DNA from 3 places in the Halomonas sp. HG01 genome. Region 1 is predicted to be linked to each of the others. Evidence: predicted binding sites of a transcription regulator. Region 1 holds the regulator's gene; each other region holds the start of a gene.

What was found. The regulator FliA, encoded in region 1, starts transcription of late flagellar genes. The targets are predictions, from matches to a motif close to CTAAAGTTNNNNNNNNNNCNGCCGATA.
Region 2: UN84_RS16015 (flagellar protein FlaG) is a predicted target of FliA. The motif match lies at 2,411-2,437, and genes of this name have one in related genera.
Region 3: flgK (flagellar hook-associated protein FlgK) is a predicted target of FliA. The motif match lies at 2,593-2,619, and genes of this name have one in related genera.

What each region holds. Positions count from the first base shown of each region.
Region 1 covers NZ_CP022134.1:2,115,625-2,122,393, reverse strand. The annotation lists gene flhA (flagellar biosynthesis protein FlhA) at 1-498, shown strand, start outside; gene flhF (flagellar biosynthesis protein FlhF) at 504-2,735, shown strand; gene UN84_RS10035 (hypothetical protein) at 2,735-3,271, shown strand; gene UN84_RS10030 (flagellar protein FlhE) at 3,268-3,657, shown strand; gene UN84_RS10025 (RNA polymerase sigma factor FliA) at 3,697-4,401, shown strand; gene UN84_RS10020 (motility protein A) at 4,643-5,461, shown strand; gene UN84_RS10015 (OmpA/MotB family protein) at 5,454-6,122, shown strand; gene ahpC (alkyl hydroperoxide reductase subunit C) at 6,262-6,769, shown strand, end outside.
Region 2 covers NZ_CP022134.1:3,376,900-3,383,668, reverse strand. The annotation lists gene fliF (flagellar basal-body MS-ring/collar protein FliF) at 1-1,407, opposite strand, end outside; gene fliE (flagellar hook-basal body complex protein FliE) at 1,655-1,984, shown strand; gene UN84_RS16015 (flagellar protein FlaG) at 1,995-2,348, opposite strand; gene UN84_RS16010 (methyl-accepting chemotaxis protein) at 2,604-4,223, shown strand; gene UN84_RS16005 (bifunctional diguanylate cyclase/phosphodiesterase) at 4,235-6,049, shown strand; gene UN84_RS16000 (EAL domain-containing protein) at 6,082-6,769, shown strand, end outside.
Region 3 covers NZ_CP022134.1:3,393,822-3,400,590, forward strand. The annotation lists gene flgL (flagellar hook-associated protein FlgL) at 1-899, opposite strand, end outside; gene flgK (flagellar hook-associated protein FlgK) at 918-2,561, opposite strand; gene flgJ (flagellar assembly peptidoglycan hydrolase FlgJ) at 2,668-3,684, opposite strand; gene UN84_RS16105 (flagellar basal body P-ring protein FlgI) at 3,684-4,751, opposite strand; gene UN84_RS16110 (flagellar basal body L-ring protein FlgH) at 4,830-5,504, opposite strand; gene flgG (flagellar basal-body rod protein FlgG) at 5,542-6,324, opposite strand; gene UN84_RS16120 (flagellar basal body rod protein FlgF) at 6,350-6,769, opposite strand, start outside.

The DNA of each region.
Region 1 (6,769 bases):
GTGCCCAAGGCGATCTCGCTCACCGTGCTGCAGCGGATCCTCCAGCACCTGCTCGACGAGGACGTCTCGATCCGCGACATGCGCACCATCCTCGACGCCCTGGCCGAGCACGCGCCCCAGCAGCAGGATCCGGGTGAACTCACCGCCGTGGTCCGCGTGGCGCTGGGGCGCGCCATCACCCAGCAGTGGTTCGCCGGCCACGAGACCCTCAACGTCCTGGGGCTGGACGGCCAGCTCGAGCAGGTGCTGCACCAGGCCATGAACGGCAGCGGCGCCCTGGAGCCGGGCCTGGCCCAGACGCTGATGGACCAGGCCGAGCAGGCCCTGAGCCGCCACGAGGCCAGCGGCGAGCCGCCGGTGCTGGTGGTGCAGCACTCGCTGCGCCCGGTGCTGGCGCGATTCCTGCGCCGCCGCCTGAATCATCTGGTGGTGATGTCCCAGGCCGAGATTCCCGATGACCGGACCCTGAAGGTCACCACCCTGATCGGAGGACAGTGAGCGACATGAGCGTCATGCGATTCGTCGGCGAAACCAGCCGCGAGGCGATGCGCAAGGTGCGCAGCGCCCTGGGCGACGAGGCCCTGATCCTGGCCAACCGACCCACCGAGACGGGCGTCGAGATCCTGGCCATGGCCGACGAGGCGGCCGAGACCATGGTGGCGTCCACGCTTCCTGAATCCACCGCGCCGGCGCCCGCCGAGCCCGCCTCCCGGCCGCCGAGCGAGTCGGCTCCCACATCCGCGGCGCCCGACAGCGGCGGCCTGGAGGCCATGAGCGAGCGGCTGCTGCGCGAGATGCAGGACATGCGCGCGCTGCTGGCCCGGGGGGCCGCGTCGCCCGCCGCCCCGACGACATCGTCGTCCGCGGGTCGCGAGACGCTGGCCGAGACCCTGCGCGATGCCGGCTTCGGCCGCGTGGTGATCGACGAGCTGCTCCAGGGCCTGCCGGCCGAGCTGGCCGGCGCCGAGGCCGAGCCCGCCGCGGCCCAGGCCTGGCTGAGCCGCCGCCTGGCCGGTCGCCTGCCGGTGGGCATCGATCCCGAGACCTTCCTCGACACGCCCGGCATCCTGGCGCTGGTCGGTCCCACCGGGGTCGGCAAGACCACCACCACCGCCAAGCTGGCCGCGCGCTGCGTGCAGCGCCACGGCGCCGAGCATGTCGCCCTGGTCACCACCGACGGCTTCCGCGTCGGCGCCCACGAGCAGCTGCGCATCTACGCCGAGCTGCTCGGGGTGCCGCTGCACGCGCTGTCGCCCGAGCAGTCCATGGACGCGCTGCTGGCCGAGCTTGCCGGCCGGCGCTGGATCATCATCGACACCGTGGGCATGAGCCAGCGCGACCGCCGCATCATCGCCCAGGCGTCCCAGCTGCAGGGCGGCGCCGAGCGGGTGCGCATGCTGCTGGTGCTCAACGCCGCCAGCCAGCCGGGCACGCTGGAGGAAGTGGTCACTCACTATCGTCAGGCCGCGCGGGCCGCGGGCGTGGCCCTCGACGACTGCCTGCTGACCAAGCAGGACGAGGCCGGCCAGCTGGGCCCGGCCCTGGACACCCTGATTCGCCACGGCCTGCGGCTGCGCTATGTCTCCACCGGCCAGCGGGTGCCGGAGGACCTGGCGCCGGCCGAGGCCGCGCCGCTGGTCGAGGCTGCCCTGGCGGCGGCGCGCCCCGGCGATGACCTGCCCGCGGCCAGCGTGAAGAGCGCTCGCCCCGACGCCGACGCGCTGCTCGGCCAGGGCCGCCGCCTCGGCGCCCTGCTCGCCACGCTGCGTCGCCGGCTGACCGGCTTCGCCAGCCTCGAGGCTGGCTGGGACCTGAGCGCGCTGCCCGCCTGCCTGCAGGAGGATCACCTCTCGCGCCTGCTGGACGCGCCGCCGCAGCGGGCCGGCATGCTGTGGGCGGCGCGCCGCTCGCTGCCCGGCGCCGACTGGGCGATGCCCGATCTGGGCATCGACGACCGCGGCGGCTGGGTGGTGCTGCCCGACCTGCAGCATCGCCAGCCGGCGGGCTGGCCGGCGCGGCTCGGTCAGGCCCGGGAGCGGCAGGGCGTGGCCGTGCATCTGCTGCCCGGCCTGCCCGACGCCGACACCTGGCTATGGCTGGACGAGACCCGCGCGCCCTGGCTGTGCCAGGTGCGCCCCGCCCAGCGCGTGGTCCACGACGGCGAGCGCCGCTCGCTGTCGAGCCTCGAGCCGCTGGCCGAGGCCGCCGAGACCCGGGATGCGCGCTTCCGCGGCCAGACCGTGCGCGTGCGCTTCGCGCGCCTGGCGGTGGAGGCCGGCCCCGGCGGTCGCCGCGGGCCTGTGGCCTCCTGTGCCATGACCGCCTGGTTCGCCAGCCTGGTGGACCCGGAAAGCGGCCGCGTGCTGGCGCGGCGCCAGTGGCTGACCCCGCTGCCGGCCGGCGCCGACGTGCTGCCGCTGCTGATCGGCCAGCTCCACGGCGAGGCTCTGCCGCGCCAGGCGCGCCGCGCCTGGGAGCGCCTGCCGGCGCTGCTGCCGGCGGAGACCGATCGCGAGCTGCGCCAGCTGCTGGCCGCCGGGCTGGCCGCTGCGGCGGGCCACCTCGACCAGTCCTCCGATGACGAGGCGGAGGAGCTGCGCGGCGATCTGCTGGCGCTGCTGGGCGGCCGTCGCCGTCGCCGCGAGGGCGCCCTGCTGGAGGCGCTGCTGCAGCTGCTGACGGCGCGGGATGCCATTCGCCACGTCGGCGCCGCCGGCCTGGAGGGGCTGCGGTGATGGCCGGCGATCAGGCCGCGGGGCTGCGCGCCTGGGCGGCCAGCCTCGATCGCCCGGCCGCCGAGGCCGGAAGCGACCCCGCGTCCGAGCCGGCGCCCTCCGTGACATCGGGCACGGAGGCATCGCGGCGCGAGGCGGCAGGCGTCGAGACATCGCCGACCACCCTGGTGGTGGTGGGGCTGCCGAGCACCGCGCCGGAACAGGCCGAGCGAGTGACCGCGCTGCTCGATCACTGGGCCGAGCGAGGACGGCGCTGGGTCGGCGACCCGCGGCGCTGGAAGGTGGTACCCGTGGCCATCTCGAGCCCGCATCTGGCCGTGCTGGCTCAAGAGCAGCCGCGCTGGGCGCTGTGGGTGGGCGCCGACGGCGAGGCCTTTCGCCGCGCACTGGGCGTGCTCGGCCGGCTGGCGGAAGGCGGCGGGCCGCGGCGCCTGATCGCCGTGCATCCGCCGGGGATGCCGCGCCGCGGGCTGCTCGACAACCTGCGCCAGGCCGCTGGGCATTACTTCGGCATCGACCTGCTGGTGCTGGCATGAGGCGCCGCCTGATGCTCGGGGCGCTCGCCGCCCTCGCCGGTTTCGTCCCGACGGCCCACGCCGCCGGCAGCTGGGTGGCCGAGGCGCCCTCGGTGCGTGCCGCGATCGTCGGTCGGGAGACCGCCAGCGAGGCGCTGACGCCGCCCGCCGGCACCGAGGGCCGCATCCGCGAGGTGCGCTGGCGCTTCCGTACGCCGCCCGGCCAGGGCGGGCACGCGCGGCTCTGCCATCCGGCCGGCTGCGTGACGCTGCCGGCCCCACGCGGGCGCAGCACGGCCCTGGCGGGACTGCCCGCCGGCGAGCCGCTGAGTTTTCGCTTCTCGCCGCTGCCGGGGCAGGCCCCGCTGGCGGTCGAGAGGCTGCAGGTGATCGTGAACTTTCAGTAAGGCCCAAGGCCCGTGAGAGCAGAGAGGCGAGGCTGAGCCATGTACACAGCACAAGGCAAGATCGAACAGGACGCGCTGCTGGATGACTACCTGCCGCTGGTGCGCCGTCAGGCGCTGGCGCTGCAGGTGCGTCTGCCGGCGAGCATCGAGCTGGACGACCTGATCCAGGCCGGCACCGTGGGCCTGCTGGAGGCGCTGGGGCGTTTCGATTCGTCCCAGGGCGCGAGCTTCGCCACCTTCGCCAGCCAGCGCATCCGCGGCGCCATGCTCGACGAGCTGCGCAGCCGCGACTGGCTGCCGCGCAGCGTGCGGCGCAACGCCCGGGCCGCCGACGAGGCCGCCCGCCGGCTCGAGCAGGAGCTGGGGCGCCCGGCCGAGGAGACCGAGATCGCCGCGGCCCTGGAGATGGACCTCGAGAGCTATCGCCGGCTGCTCAGCGACACCAACAGCGGCCAGCTGCTGCCCTTCGAGGAGCTGATGGCCGAGGGCGGCGAGGGCCGGCTGCTGGAGGACGGCGTCGCCGAGACGCCCTTCGCCCGGCTGATCGACCACCAGCAGCGCACCCAGCTGGTGGAGGCGATCGAGGCGCTGCCGGAGCGCGAGAAGCTGCTGATGGCGCTCTACTACCAGGAAGAGCTCAATCTCAAGGAGATCGGCGCCGTGCTCGGCGTCACCGAGTCCCGGGTCTGTCAGCTGCACAGCCAGGCCGTGGGGCGACTGCGCGGGAAGCTGCGCGACAACTAACCGCATCAAGCTTGGCCGGTCGAGGCCGATAACCATCCACCGGATGGCGACAGGGCTCGGAGGCAATGAGCTTTCCCGGCGCCAGACCGCTGCGAGGGCGCTGTGAACCCTTCCCTGGGCGCTACTTTTGCCATCCATGGCAAAAACCCCTCGCATCGGCCTGTCCCCGGCGCTCATCGGCCCGTATCTCGGGCCACGAACGTCATCCACTTAATCGTCGAAACGCGACAGGGAGTCCCCCATGAACCCGTCCACCCTGATCGGGATCCTGGCCAGCATCGTGATGCTGGCGAGCGTCCTGCTGTTCACCGCCGAGTCGCCGCAGAGCTTCGTCAATCTGCCGGGCCTTGCCATCGTGCTCGCCGGTACCCTGGCCGCGACCTTCATCAGCTATCCGCTCAAGGAGGTGGTGCGGGTGGTGCGCCTGGTGGGCATCGTCTTTCGCCGCGAGAACACCTACATCCGTGACGACATCAAGGAGCTGGTGGACATGTCGCGGCTGTGGTTCAAGGGCGACGTGCGGGCCGTGGAGTCGGCCCTGGAGCAGGCCCGCAATCCCTTTCTCCGCACCGGTATCCAGCTGGTCATCGCCAACACCAAGGAGGAGGAGATCTTCGACCTGCTGCGCTGGCGCATCGCCCGGCTCAAGGCCCGCGAGCACGCCGAGGCGCAGATCTTTCGCACCATGGCCACCTATGCCCCGGCCTTCGGCATGATCGGCACCCTGGTGGGGCTGGTGAACATGCTCGAGGTGATGGAGGCCGGCGACCTGAACGTCATCGGCCCACGCATGGCGGTAGCGCTGCTCACTACCTTCTACGGCATCCTGCTGGCCAACCTGGTGTTCAAGCCCATCGCGGTGAAGCTCGAGCGGCGCACCGAGGAGCGCCTGATCGCCATGAACATGGTTCTCGAGGGCATCTCGCTGATTACCAAGCGGCGTCTGCCCTCCTTCATCGAGGAGACTCTGAACTCCTTCGTCGCCAACTATCACGACGAGATCCGTGACCCGGCGAAGGGCGGCGTTCCCAGCGGCGAGGAGGCCGGGCAGCGTGCTTGACCACGATACCCGCCAGGCGCTGGCGCCGCCCGGGCAGGGCGGCGAGGAAGGCGAGAGCTGGCTGATGAGCTATCTCGACGTCCTGACCCTGCTGATCACCCTGTTCGTGCTGCTGCTCTCCATGAGCAGCCTGGCCACGGGGGAGGGGGAAAGCGAGAAAAGTGAGATCGCCGCGCCGGCCATGCGGGCCGCGCTGGCGGTGGGCGAGGGGCTCCGACCGCGCCATGCCGGGCTGCAGCCGCGCTTCCAGGGGCTCGGCATGGACGGCGTCAGCGTCGAGCGCACCCACCAGGGGCTGACCCTGCGCATCGAGGACCGGCTGCTGTTCGACAGCGGCCGCGCCCGGGTCACCGAGGGCGGCCGGCAGGTGCTTTCGCACCTCGCCGAGCGGCTGGTCGACCTCGGCGGCGAGATATCGGTGGAGGGCCACACCGACAGCCTGCCGATCGCCACCTCGCGCTTCCCCTCCAACTGGGAGCTGTCCACCGGGCGCGCCAGCGCCGTGGTGCGCGCGCTGGCCGAGGAAGGCGTGGCGCGGGACAGCCTGCGGGCCATCGGCTACGCCGACACCCGGCCCCTGGCCGCCAACGACGATGCCGCGGGGCGCGCCGCCAATCGCCGTGTCGAGCTGGTTTGGCAGGAGCCCGAGCCCGGCGCCTGAGGCGAACGCAGGCGGAGCGAGAAGCATCGATTAGCTCTTGGCTATCGTCAGCATCGCCCTATTCAATTTAACCAATGAGAGGGGGCTGGGTATTCTGATCGCGTCTTCCCCACACACGCACTCAAACAGGAGCGACGCGATGTCCCTGCTCAACACCGAAGTCAAACCGTTCAACGCCACCGCCTATCACAACGGCGATTTCGTCGAGGTCAGCGAAGAGAGCTTGAAGGGCCAGTGGAGCATCTTCTTCTTCTATCCGGCCGACTTCACCTTCGTCTGCCCGACCGAGCTGGGTGACCTGCAGGACAACTACGAGGCCTTCAAGGCGCTGGGCGTCGAGATCTACGGCGTGTCCACCGACACCCACTTCACCCACAAGGCCTGGCACGACAGCTCCGAGACCATCGGCAAGCTCCAGTACCCGATGCTGGCCGACCCGACCCACGTCGTGTCGCGCAACTTCGAGGTACTGATCGAGGAAGCCGGCATCGCCGACCGTGGCACCTTCGTCGTCGATCCGGACGGCAAGATCCAGATCATCGAGCTGAACGCCGGCAACATCGGCCGTAACGCCGAAGAGCTGCTGCGCAAGGTCAAGGCCGCCCAGTACGTTCGCGCCAACCCCAACGAGGTCTGCCCGGCCAAGT
Region 2 (6,769 bases), 1.3 Mb from region 1:
GCGGCCCAGGGCGAAGGCCAGCTGCTGGACGTCGCTGCGCTGCCACCAGGCCGGCTCGCTGGCCGCGTCGTCCCCGGCGGCGAAGGCGCTGTTGACCACCGCGACCTGGTCGCCGCGGGCGTCGGAGTAGCCCATGGCCTGGCGTACCAGACGCTCGATCTGCGCCATCTCCTGTTCGTCGAGCGGCGCGGGAACGAGCTCGCCGGTGTCCTCGTCGAGGCGTTCGCGATAGTTGACCACCACGGCGGCGGAGAGGCGTTCGACCCCGCCGCGGCGATGCTGGACGTGGGAGACCTGGCGATCGACCTCATAGTTGATGACGTCATCACGACTCAGGCGCTGCTCGGTCGTCGTGCCGCCCTCTTCGTCGTTTGCCTGGTCCTGCTCGGCGTCCTCGCCCTGGGCATCGATCGGGGAGGGGGCCGCGCCGGGGGGCGTGTTGCTGAGCGCACCGGGAATGCCCTGGGCCAGATCGCCGTTGCCGTTGACGTTGAGGCTGGTCTGGCGGCTGCGCACCGCGGCCTCGTTGGGCGGCTGGTTGGGGCCGTAGCGTTCGGAGGTCTCCTCGCGTCGGGAGAAGTCGACCTGGGCGGTGACCTGGGCCTTGACGTTACCGCGGCCGAGGATCGGCGCCAGGATGGTCTCGATGCGGCGCTGGTAGGCGCGTTCCACTTCGGCGACGTAGTCGAGCTGGGTGCCGTCGAGCCCCGAGCCGCCGCCATCGGGCGTGGAGAGCAGTCGGCCGCTCTGGTCGACCACCGTGACCGCATCGGCGGCCAGGTCGGGGACGCTGCTGGCGACCAGATGCACGATGGAGGCCACCTGGCCCTCGCCGAGGGTGCGGCCGGGCTGCAGGTTGAGCACCACCGAGGCCTTGGCCGGCTCGCGCTGGCGCACGAAGACCGAGTCCTTGGCCAGCGCCAGGTGTACCCGCGCGCCGGCCACCGGGCCGAGCGATTCCATGGAGCGGGCGAGCTCGCCTTCGAGACCGCGCTGGTAGTTGACCTGCTCGGCGAACTGGCTGATGCCGAAGGCCTGGTTCTCCATCAGCTCGAGGCCGACGTTGCCGCCGCGTGGCAGGCCCTGTTCGGCCAGCTGCAGGCGCAGGCTGTGGACCCGGTCGCCGGGCACCATCAGCGCCTGGCCGCCGGCGCTGAACTCGTAGGGGATGCCGCGGCTGTCGAGCTCGCTGATGATGCTGCCGCCGTCGGCTTCGCTGAGGTTGCTGAACAGCACCCGATAGTCTGGGCTGCGCGCCCACAGCAGCAGCGCCACCGCGATGGCGACCACGGCCGCGCCGACGATCAGCAGGGCGATCAGGGGGCTGCCGCGCAGCTGCCGGGACAGCTGCGCGAAGGGAGAGGTCTGGGCCTGTTGGCCGCCGGTGGCGGAGGCGCCACTGCTCATGCGGGCCTCCCGTCGGAGATGACGCCTGGACCCTGGGCTCTAGATGAAGGCATCGACTGCGTTCCCGTCCGTCGCGATTCGCCGCCCGTCCGGGGCGGAACTGTGATGACGGCCATTATCCGCAGGGGGTGTCACGCCAAAGGTATGAAAAACCCGAGTTTTGCGCGTCAATTGCCGGCATGGTGGCCAAGGGCGCGCTGCTAGCCTTGGCTTCCATCGATCACCATGTCCATCACAGGGGTTCCCGATGAGTTCACCCGCTCTCGCCTCGGCACTCGCCCAGATGCAGTCGCTGGCCACCCAGGCCGGCGGTGAGGCCGCCAAGGGGCAGCAGCTCGACACCGCCGTGGGCAACGGCGGCTTTGCCGGCGAGCTTCAGTCCTCGATCCAGCGCATCAACGAGCTCAAGCTCCAGGCCGCCGACTCGGCCAAGGCCTTCCAGGCCGGCGAGCCGGGCGTCGAGCTCAACGACGTCATGGTCGACATGCAGAAGGCCAGCGTCGCCTCGGAAATGGGGCTCCAGGTCCGCAACCGCCTGGTGACGGCCTATAAGGACATCATGAACATGCAGGTCTGATCGCGCTCGATCAGGCCTCCAGATCGATCAGCCTGCCCTGAAGTTCCTCCAGATGCTCGGCGACGCGCATCACCTCCTCGGCAGGGATCTGGCGAATCAGTTCGCGGGTGTCCCGGTCCACCAGGCGAGTGACCACTCGCGAGGTGGTCTCGCTGAGCTCGAATTCCACCCCGTAGGGGCGCATCACCTCATTGATCCGCTGCACCGGTGCGACCAGCTCGCCCTGGTTCACCGATCCTGTGGCGGCGGTTTCCTCGGGCGGCAGCCAGCCGGCCAGGACCTGCTCCACCCGGCGGCGCGGCGTGCTGCCGTCGGGGGTTTGGGTCGTGCGACTCGCGCTGATCTCGTTAACGGCATCTGACATGGAAGACGCTCCTTCTCGATAAGGGTCTCTCGTTGAGCATGAGGGTTGGACACGGAGCGAGTTATCGGCTGCGGACGAGATATCTTGAATGGCAGCGATAGCGTGAGATGCCTTTTGTTTCGCTGCCATTCATGGAAGAAGTCGACGAAATCTTAATGTCATAAATCGCTGATATAACGCCGGGCATGCCTTCCTGCGGGCCCGGTGCCCGCCCCTTCATCAGCGACAGGTTTTCCGATGCGCCTCCTCGATCGAATGACCATCCGATTCAGCTGGTTCCTGGTGCTGATCGCCTTCACCGCGATCATCCTCGGTACCGGAGCCCTCGGCCTCTACGCCAACCACCACGGCCGCAGTGCCTTCGACACGCTGCGCGACGTCCAGGTCGCCCAGTCCCGGGCACTGAACCGCGCCTACATCGCCACCCTGCGCGCCCAGGTGGCGATGGATCGCGCCGCTCACCTGGTGCGGGTGCCTTCCTTCGACCGCCCGGGGCCCATCCTCGAACAGGCCGAGCGCCACATGGATCAGGCCAAGGCGGCCTTCGAGCGCTTCCAGGCGCTGCCAGTGGCCGAGTCGCAACAGGAGGCCCGCGAGGCGCTGGCCTCACGCTTCCAGTCGCTGTTCAGTACCGGGCTCTCGCTGCAGCTCATGCTGCTGCAGGAGGGGGACGCGGGCGGCTACGATTCCGGCCAGTCCCGGGTCAGCGACATGAGCCAGGCCTTCATGGACGGCGCCGATGCCTTCTTCGCCGGTGCCGTCGAGCGTGGGGACGGTCTGGCCGAGCGCTTCTCGGCGGTGGCCGGCTGGCTGAACCTGGCGCTGCTGGCGGCGTTGGGCGGCGCCCTGGCCATCGTGCTGGTGGTGATCTGGGGCGTGCGGGCCAACGTGCTCCGGCCGCTGTCGCGGATGATCGCGCATTTCCGGCGCATCGCCGACGGCGACCTGGCCACCCTGGTGGAGGCGCGCAGCAACAACGAGATCGGCCAGCTGTATCGCGAGCTCGACGGCATGCGCCGGGCGCTCGCCACCACCGTGGCACGGGTGCGCCACGGCAGCGACCGGGTGCTGGACGGTGCCGGCGACATGAGCGAAGGCAACCAGGAGCTGGCCTCGCGGACCCGGCAGCAGGCCGCCGCCCTGGAGCAGACCACCGCCAGCCTGGACGAGATGACCGCCTCGGTGGCCGACAACGCCACCCATGTGGGCGAGGCCAACCGGCTGGCCGAGCAGGCCACCGGCAAGGCCCGCCAGGGCGGCGAGGTGGTGGCCGATTTCGTCGCCACCATGGATGATATCCATGCCCGCTCGCAGCGGATCGGCGAGATCGTCGGCATGATCGACGACATCGCCTTCCAGACCAATCTGCTGGCGCTCAACGCTTCGGTGGAGGCGGCGCGAGCCGGCGAACATGGCCGCGGCTTCGCCGTGGTGGCCGGCGAGGTGCGCTCGCTGGCCTCGCGCTCGGCGGGCGCCGCCCGCGAGATTCGCGATCTGATCGAGGCCTCGCGCAGCAGCGTGGAGCGCGGCAACGGCCTGTCGCGCCGGGCCGGCGAGGACATGACCGGCATCGTCGCCGCCATCCAGGGCGTCAGTGAACGGGTCGACCAGATTGCCCACGCCTCCGACGAACAGCGCCAGGGCCTCGAGCAGGTCAATCAGGCCATGCACCAGATGGGCAGCGTGACCCAGCGCAACCGCGACATGGTCGAGCGCGCCGAGCGGACCGCCGCGACCCTGGAGGAAGAGGCCGAACGCATGCGGGGCTTCACGGCAGGCTTCACCCTGGCGACGGCGGAGGCGCCGACGCCCGAGGACGACGCGACGGAGCCGGCCTCGTCCGACCCTCGCGCACTGGAGGCCATGCCGGCCTGAGGGGGCATTGCATGCAGGATGACCACGACGTTTCAGCGGCGGTGTCAGAACACCGGGTGACGGCCGAACAGGTCGACGAGCTGGCGCGGATACTCGACGAGGGCGCGATCACGCCGCTGTTCCAGCCCATCGTCGATGCCGGCTGCCAGGGGATCTTCGGCTACGAGGCGCTGGCACGCGGCCCCGCGGGGTCGCCGCTGCACTCGCCGGTGGCGCTGTTCGACTGCGCTCGGGAGACAGGACGCCTGCTGGAGCTGGATCTGCTTTGCCGCCGTCGGGCCATCGAGGCCTTCGCGCGATGCGGGCTGCCCGGACGGCTGTTTCTCAACGTCATGCCGGCTTCGCTGCTCGAGCGAGACTTCCGCGAGGGCCTGACCCGTGCCTACCTGGACGGCGTGGGGCTGTCGCCGGAGCGGGTGGTGATCGAGCTGACCGAGCACCTGCCGATCCACGACTATGCGCTGATGCGTCAGGCCGTCGACCATTACCGGCGCATGGGCTTCCAGGTGGCGCTGGACGACCTGGGCGCCGGCTATTCGAGCCTGCGCCACTGGGCGGAGCTGCGCCCCGACTTCGTCAAGATCGATCGCCACTTCGCCCAGGGTATCGATCACGATCCGGGCAAGCGCCAGTTCCTGACCTCGTTGCTCGAGGTGTCGCGGAGCCTCGGTTGCCAGGTCATCGCCGAGGGCATCGAGACCGAGGGTGAGCAGCGCTGCCTGTGGGAGATGAACTGCACGCTGATGCAGGGCTATCACTTCGCCCGCCCGTCGGCGAAGCCGCCGACCCGGCTCGAGCCTTCACTGCCGGCGCGACGTGAGGTCTCCGGTTCCTTCGGCACCACCGCCGCCATGCTGTGCCGGCATCTGGCGCCGGTTCGTCAGGGCACCCGGGTGCCCGAGGTGGTGGAACGCTTCCGTCTTGACCCGGAGCTGCGCTGCCTGGCGGTGCTCGACGATGGTGACCGGCCGGTGGGCGTGGTGCGCCAGCACGAGTTCCTGGGCGTGTTCGCCAACCCCTTCAGCCACTCGCTGCATGCCCGGCGGGCCATCGACGAGCTGATGGATCGCCGCATGCTGGTGGCCGAGGCCTCGATGCCGCTGGAGGCGCTGAGCCGGCGCGTCACCGAATCCGCCAAGGGCAGCCGCGACGACTTCGTGGTGGTCGACGATGACGGCCGCTATCGCGGCCTGGGGCAGATCGTCGACCTGCTGCGCGAGATCACCGCCCTCCAGGTGCGTGCGGCGCGCCAGGCCAACCCTCTCACCGGGCTGCCCGGCAACGAGGCGATCCACGATACGCTGGCTGCGCGCCTGGCCCGCGGAGAGGCCTTCGTCGCCGTCTATGCGGATCTCGACGCCTTCAAGGCCTACAACGACGTCTACGGCTATGCCCGCGGCGATCAGGTCATCCTGGCCCTGGCTCGCATGCTGCAGGAAGAATCTGGCGACGATGGTTTCGTTGGCCATGTGGGCGGCGACGACTTCATGCTGGTGCTGGGGGAGGCGACGGCGAAGTCGCGCTGTGAGGCGATCCTGGCGCGTTTCGCCCACTTCGCGCCGCAGTTCTATTCGCTCGAGCACCGCGAGGCCGGCGGTTTCGACGGCCACGACCGTGAGGGGCGGGCACGGTTCGTGCCGCTGATGTCACTGTCGCTGGCCTATCACGCCGTCGCGCCCGGGGCAGAGAGAACCGCCATGGACATCGGCAACGTGCTGGCCGAACTGAAGGCCGAGGCCAAGCGTCAGCCGGGCAACAGCCTGTTTGTTGATCGTCGTCAAGGACGCGCCGGGCTTGACTGTCGTCCAGACGAAACGCTGCGCTAGGTTGAGAGGTTCTCTCACGATGCGGTAAGCGAATGGACTCGGATCAGCTGCTCAACACCCACGCCCTCTCCGTCGAACGGATCATGCATACCGGCCTGCTCAGCTGCGGGCCGGACACGCCGCTGTGCGAGGCCGCCTCGCGCATGAGTCAGCGTCGCTGCAGCGCGATCCTGGTGGTCGAGGAGGGCCGGACCCTCGGCATCTGGACCGAGCGCGACAGCCTGGCCCTCGACTTCGCCGACCCCGAGTCGCTGCGCCGCCCGGTCGGCGAGGTGATGAGCCGGCCGGTGGTCACCATCGACCGTGGCGTGTCGGTGGGCGAGGTCGCCGCGCGTTTCGCTCAGCTGGGCTATCGCCACCTGCTGGTGGTGGATGACGACGAACGCCCGTTGGGCATGGTGTCCCAGAGCGACGTGGCGCTGAACCAGGGGCTCGAGCCCTATCTGCGGTTGCGCGAGGTCAAGGGCGCGATGCGCCGCTCGCCGGTGGTGCTGCCGAGCGCTCTCGGCCTGGCCGAGGCGGCGCGCTGGATGCGCGACGCCGGCGCCGAGGCCGCCGTGGTGGAGGACGACTCGCGCTCGCTGGGCATCCTCACCGAGCGCGACCTGGTGCGCTTCGTCGCCCGTCATCCGGGCTCGATGAGCGTCGGCGAGCTGGCCAGCCGTCCGCTGCTGACCATCGGCGCCGATGAGCCGCTGATCCGCGCCCGCGATGCGCTGG
Region 3 (6,769 bases), 1.3 Mb from region 1:
ATCGCGTTCTCCAGGGTGGTGAAGAGGTCGGTATTGCCCTGATCGGCGGGCTTCACCGCGATGCTGTCGCCGTCAACGGGCTGACCGTCCAGCTCCATGGACAGGCCTTCGAACGCGATCCGCGTACCTTCTTCACCGGGCGAATAGGCGCCATCGGCCACCCTGTCGCCATCACCGTTCAACACCTCGTAGGTGAACCCCGACGCCTCGTCACCGGTGAAGGTGATGGTATAGGGCTGGTCGGCGTCGACTGCCTCATCGTCCAGCACCTGGGGGCCGGAGAAGGTGACGCCACCGGCATTGCCGGCCTCAGCAGCGGCCACATGACCGGCGCCGCCGGGCACGCTCTGGAAGATCGCCTGCCCGCTGTCGCTGACCTCCATCAGCCGCGAGGCATCGATGCGCTGCCGGCGCACCTCGCTGTCACCCACGTACTCGACCTCGCCACCGTTGCCCTTGACGAAGGGCGCGCTGCTGTCGCTGTAGCCGCCGAACAGGTAGGTGCCGTTGCCATCGGTGGCGTTGGCCTGGCCCAGCAGGGTCTCGTAGATGCCACTCAACTCCGAGGCCACGGACTGCCGATCCGCATCGCTGAGGGTGCCGTTCGATGCTTGAACCAGCAGGGTCTTGGCACTGGTGATCGCATCGCTGACGCTGTTGAGCACGCTCTCGCCCTGGGACAGCGAGTTACGGGCGCTGACGCGGGAGTCTGTGTGCTGCTCGGTGACGGCCAGCGACTGACTGACGCCCACGGCCCGAGCGGCCGCCTGGGGATCGTCGGACGGGCTCGTCACCCGGCGACCGCTGGCGATCTGCTGGCTGACGTCGTTGAACTTGGCCTGCTGCTGATTGAGCGAGCCGACGCTCTGATTGAAGATGGTGAGGGTACTGATGCGCATCTCGTGAGACTCTCCCTATCAACCGCGCAGACCGAGCACGGTGTCGAGCACCGAGGTGGCGGTATCGATGACCTTGGCGTTGGCCTGGTAGTACTGCTGGTAACGGATCAGGTTGGCCGCCTCTTCATCCAGGTTGACCCCGGACTCGGACTGCTGGACGGCCTCCAGCTGCTGGCTGAGCCCCTGCTGGGCCTCCAGATTGACCTGGACGATATTGGTCCGGTTGCCGACGTCGCTGACCAGGGAGGCATAGGCCTCGCTCAGCGAGGCCGAACCGCCCACCACGCTCTTCTGCTGAAGATCCTGCAGGGCCAGGGCGTTCTCGTTGTTCCCAGAGCCGCCCCCCGGACCGGCCGCGGCGATCCTGTCGGTATCGCCGATGGCGCTCTCCAGGCCACCCGCGGCACGACGAACCGGCTGGACCACGAAGCGATCGTTGTCGGCCAGGCCGGCAGGATCGTCGAAGCTCAGGGTCAGGCCGCCGAAGCTCAGCTCGCCGCCGGCATAGTCGACGTCGGCGGCCTCCAGTACGGCCCCGGTGTCCTCGCGCACCACCTCGAAGGCCGGCGCCGCGGCGTCGGTGACGCGCACCGTATAGTCGGTGGCCTTGAGCTGATCGATGCTGTCGGCATCGAAGGCCGCCCCGGCGATCTCGGCGGTGCCCGTGTTGCGCTCGGCCGAGAAGGCTCGCGGCTCACCGATACTGAAGAACTCGCCGCCCGCGTCGCCGTTCAGGTCGATGCCTTCGGCATGCTGTCGGTTGACCGCCACCGCCAGCGAGACCGCCATCTGGCCGATCTGGTTCTGGGTCTTGTCCAGGGTCTCGGCTCGGAAGTCCATCAGCCCGCCCAGAGTCCCGCCGCTGATGGCGTCCTTGTCCAGGGCTCGGACGTTGCCGCTGGAGTCCGGATAGCCGACCACGGTGCGCTGAGGATCTTCCGGCGAGGCCATGGCTTCCAGCTTGAAGCTGCGATCGCCCATCACCAACGGCTGGCCATTGGGCAGGCTGACGTTGTAGGACTTGCCGTCCTGGATGTTGAGCCGCAGGTCCATGCGCTCGCTGAGCTCGTGGACCAGCTGGTCGCGCTGGTTGAGCAGCGCATTGGGCGCCTCGCCCTGCTTGGCACGTGCCAGAGCGATCTCGCGGTTGATCGAGCCCAGCTGCTCGGTGGTGTTGTTGATCTGGGTGACCTCGTCCTCGATCTGGCCGTTGATGCCGTTCTGCATGTCCTGGAGGTAGCCGTCGAAGGAGCGGAACTGGGCGCTCAGGGTATCCGCCGAGCCGAGCACGCCCTGGCGGGCGGCCGGGTCGGAGGGTGCGCTGGCCAGGTCCTCCATCGAGGAGAAGAAGTCCTGCATCAGCGGCGAGAGCCCGGCGGCCTCGTCGGCCAGCAGGTTGTCGATCTGCTCCACCTGGGTGCCGTAGGTTTCCAGCGCGCTGGTCTTGCTGGTGGCGTCATTCAGCTGGTCGGCGACATAGCGGTTGAACTGGCGCTGGATATCATTGACCTGCACCCCGCCCGTGCCCGTGCCGCTCTCCCCCAGCACGGTCACCTCGCGGTTGTAGCCGGGCGTGTAGACGTTGCTGATGTTGTTGCTGGTGGACGCCAGGGCGTTCTGGGCGGCGTTGAGGCCGCTGAGGCCGGTGGAGAAGATGCTCATGACAGATGTTCCCTTTTGCCGATTCTCTGGCTATCGGCCGCGGCGGGCCGGACTTGAGGCCGAATGTCCTTGAGCCGGGGACTGAAAGCCCCCGGGAAAATGCCGATCAGCGTGACGCCAGTCGCTGGCCCTCGGGCAGTGGCCCCAGGGTGTCCATGACCGCGATCAGCTTGTCGGCATAGGCCGGGTCGGTGGCATAACCGCCGCGCTGCAGGGCCCGGGCCGCCTGGTCGGGCGTCGCGGCCGAACTGACGCCGGCATAGCGAGGATTGTCGCCGATCAGACGGGCGTAGTCGGCGAACGCTGCCTGGAAGGAGTCATAGACGCGGAAGCGATCGCGCACCGCCTGGCGACGGCCGTCGATCACCTCATGGGTCAGGATCTCGGTGGTCTCGCCCTGCCAGCGGCTGCCGGCCTTGATGCCGAACAGGTTATGGCTGTTGCCGCCGTCGGCGGTGGGAATCTCGCGCCGCCCCCAGCCGGTCTCCAGCGCCGCCTGGGCGAGGATCAACTCGGCCGGCACGCCGCTCTCGCGGCTGGCCTCACGGGCCGGGCCGGCGAGCCTGGCCAGGAAGGCCTGAACGTGCTCGGGCCGGTCCGCCATCGCGGCCGGATCCGCCACGGCGGACGCCGGCTCATCCACGCCGGTCTGAAGCGCCTCGAGGAAGGAGGTCGGCGCCGATGACGCGTCACCCTCGGCCCGCGCGCCAGTGTCCGGCTCGGCCATCAGCGCATCGGTCAGCGGGCGCGGCGTGCCGCGGGGAATCCCGGCGATCAGCGCCTCGATGTTGCGGTGACTCGAGGCCGAGGCATCGCGCCCGCCGACCGAGCCCTCGAGCTGGGCCACCAGCTGGTCGGCCAGCCCCAGGCCACGCTCGGCCACGCTCTGCGACCACTGCTTGTCGAGCATCTCCTGATACATGTCGCCGGCCTGGCTCTGGAGCAGCCCCGAGGTCGGCACCGCCTCGCGCATGCTCTTGACCATCATCTGCACGAACAGGGCCTCGAACTGCTGGGCGGCGCCCTTCAGGCCCTCGCCGGAATCATTGTGCTTGAGGCGCTCCAGGCCCTGGATGTCCAGGGCGAACTGGCCGCGGGCGGTGTCGGGAGCATCCAGGCTCATCAGATGATCTCCAGTTCGGCGCGCAGCGAGCCCGCTTCCTTGAGGGCCTCGAGGATCGACATCAGGTCGTTGGGCGTGGCACCCAGGGAGTTGAGCGCGTCGACCACCTCCATCAGGTCCGCGCCCTCGACGACCTTGAGGGTGCCGGGCTGCTGCTGGATGCTGATCTCGGCATCCTGGGTCACCACGGTCTGGCCGTTGCCGAACGGGTTCGGCTGGCTGACGTCCACGTCGCTGTCGATGACGATCGACAGGTTGCCCTGGGCCACCGCTGCCCGGCGCAGGGTCACCTGGCCGTTGAGCACCACCGACCCGGTCCGCGAGTTGAGTACCACGCGGGCCGGCTCCTCGGTGGGCGTGACCTGGACGTTCTCGACCCGGGCCATGAAATTGACCCGCGCGTTGGGATCGAGCGGGCCGTCCAGGGCGATCACCCGGGCGTTGCGGGCCGAGGCCACGACACGACCGAACTCCTGGTTGATGGCGCTGACCGCCCGCTGGGCGGTGCCGAAGTCGTCGGTCTGGAGCTGCAGCTCGAGCAGTCCGCCGTTGGCGCCCAGGTCGAGGGGCACCTCGCGCTCCACGGTGGCGCCGTTGGCGATGCGCCCCCCGCCCTGCTGGTTGACCTGCACGCTGGAACCGCCGGCCGCTGCCCCCGCACCACCGACCAGCAGGTTGCCCTGGGCCAGGGCGTAGACGCTGCCGTCGGCGCCCTTCAGCGGGGTCATCAGCAGGGTGCCGCCGCGCAGGCTGTCGGCGTTGCCCACCGAGGACACCACCACGTCGAGGTTCTGCCCGGGGCGGGCGAAGGCCGGCATCTCGGCCGTGACCATCACCGCCGCCACGTTGCGCAGCTGCATGTTGGTGCCCGCCGGCACGGTGATGCCGAGCTGGGAGAGCATGTTGGTCAGGCTCTGGCCGGTGAAGGGCGCCTGGGTGGTGCGGTCGCCGGTGCCGTCGAGGCCGACCACCAGGCCGTAGCCGACCAGGGCGTTGTCGCGCACGCCGGCGAAGCTGGCCAGCTCTCGCAGTCGCTCGGCCTGGGCCGGCAGTGCCAACAGGATCATCGCCACGAAGGCCAGCCCGGAGGCCAGCCGCGGAAGTGCGCCCAGCGCGCGTCGAGTGCCGGTCATCATGCCACTCTCCTAGAAGGGCGAGACGTTGAGGAAGAAGCGCTGCAGCCAGCCCATGTGCTGCGCCTCGTTGATGTAGCCGTCGCCGACGTACTCGATGCGGGCGTCGGCCACCGAGGTCGAGGGCACGGTGTTCTCGCCGGTGATGTCGCGGGGATTGACCACCCCGCCGAAGCGGATGAACTCGGTGCCCTGGTTGATGGCGATCTGCTTCTCGCCGCGCACCCGCAGGTTGCCGTTGCCCAGCACGTCGATCACGGTCACGGTGATGGTGCCGGTGAAGGAGTTGTTGGCCTGGGAGCCACCGCCGCCCTGGAAGTCGCTCTCCCCGGAGACATCGAAGCCGTACTCCGCCAGGGTATCGAGGGCATCCGGCAGCTGGGCCAGCTCGAGGCTGGACGAGCCGTTGCGGTCGGCGTTCGAGCGGGCGTTCTTGCTGGCGCTGACCTGTTCGTCCAGCACGATGGTCAGGATGTCGCCGATCATCCGCGGACGACGATCCTCGAACAGCGGCTGATAACCGCTGCGCGGCTGGTAGATGGCCCCGTTGGCGCGCGCCATCGGCCGCTCCGGAATCTCGATCCGCTCCTGCTCGCCGACCACCGAGGCGTGGGGAATCTGCGCACAGCCCCCCAGCACCGCCAGTGCCACGACCAGCAGCCAGCGCCATGCACCACCCGGAATCATCCCGCTCATGCCCTCGCCCTCCGGTCCATCACTCGCCTCACAGCTGGGCCAGGCGCGAGAGCATCTCGTCGCTGGTCTGCACGGCCTTGCTGTTGATCTCGTAGGCACGCTGAGTCTGGATCATGCTGACCATTTCCTTGACCACGCTGACGTTGGAGGTCTCGACGTAGTTCTGCATGATGCTGCCGGTGCCGTTCATGCCGGGAATATCCTCGGTGCGCGGCCCGGAGGCGGTGGTCTCGGCATACAGATTGCCGCCGAGGCTCTCCAGCCCGGTGGGATTAACGAAGGTGGAGAGGGTGACCTGGCCGACTTCCTGAAGCTCGCTGTCGCCCGGCACCTTGACCGACACGATGCCGTCCTCGCCGATGTTCACCGACAGGGCGTTCGGCGGGATGACGATACCCGGCTCCAGTGGATAGCCGTTGGCGGTGACCATCTGGCCGTTCTGGTCCAGCTGGAAGCTGCCGTCACGGGTGTAGGCGGTGGTGCCGTCCGGCATCATCACCTGGAAGAAGCCCCGGCCCTCGATGGCCAGGTCACGGCTGTTGCCGGTCTGCTCGAGCCCGCCCTGGGTGTGCAGGCGCTCGGTGGCCACCGGACGCACGCCGGTACCGACCTGCATGCCCGACGGCAGCCGATCCTGGGCGTTGGTCTGGGCACCGGGCTGGCGCAGGTTCTGATACAGCAGGTCCTCGAACACCGCCCGAGACTGCTTGAAGCCGTTGGTGTTGACGTTGGCCAGGTTGTTGGAGATGACGTCCAGCTTGGTCTGCTGGGCCTCCAGGCCGGTCTTGGCCGTCCATAGTGACTTGATCATTCTGGTTCCCTCATGTTCGTTCGGCTCAGCTCAGCGAGAGCAGGCTGTTGGCCCGCTGATCGTTCTCGTCGGCGGTGCTCATGACCTTGGTCTGCATCTCGTAACGGCGCGCCACGTCGATCATCGACACCATGCTCTCCACCGGATTGACGTTGCTGCCCTCGAGCGCACCGCTGATCAGCTTGGCATCGTCATCCGCCGGCAGCAGGCCGGGCTGGCCGTCCTGGCCGGGGGCGCGGAAGAGGCCATCGACGCCGCGCTCCAACCCATCGGGCCCCGGCGTGGCCAGCTTGAGGCGACCCACCGGCACCAGGGCGTCGGGCCCCTGGCCGGGGGCGATGGCACTGATCGTGCCGTCGGCGCCCAGCGAGACCTGCGCGCCCAGGGGCACCTGGACGGGGCCGCCCTCGCCGATCACCGGATGGCCGGCGCTGCGCAGCAGACC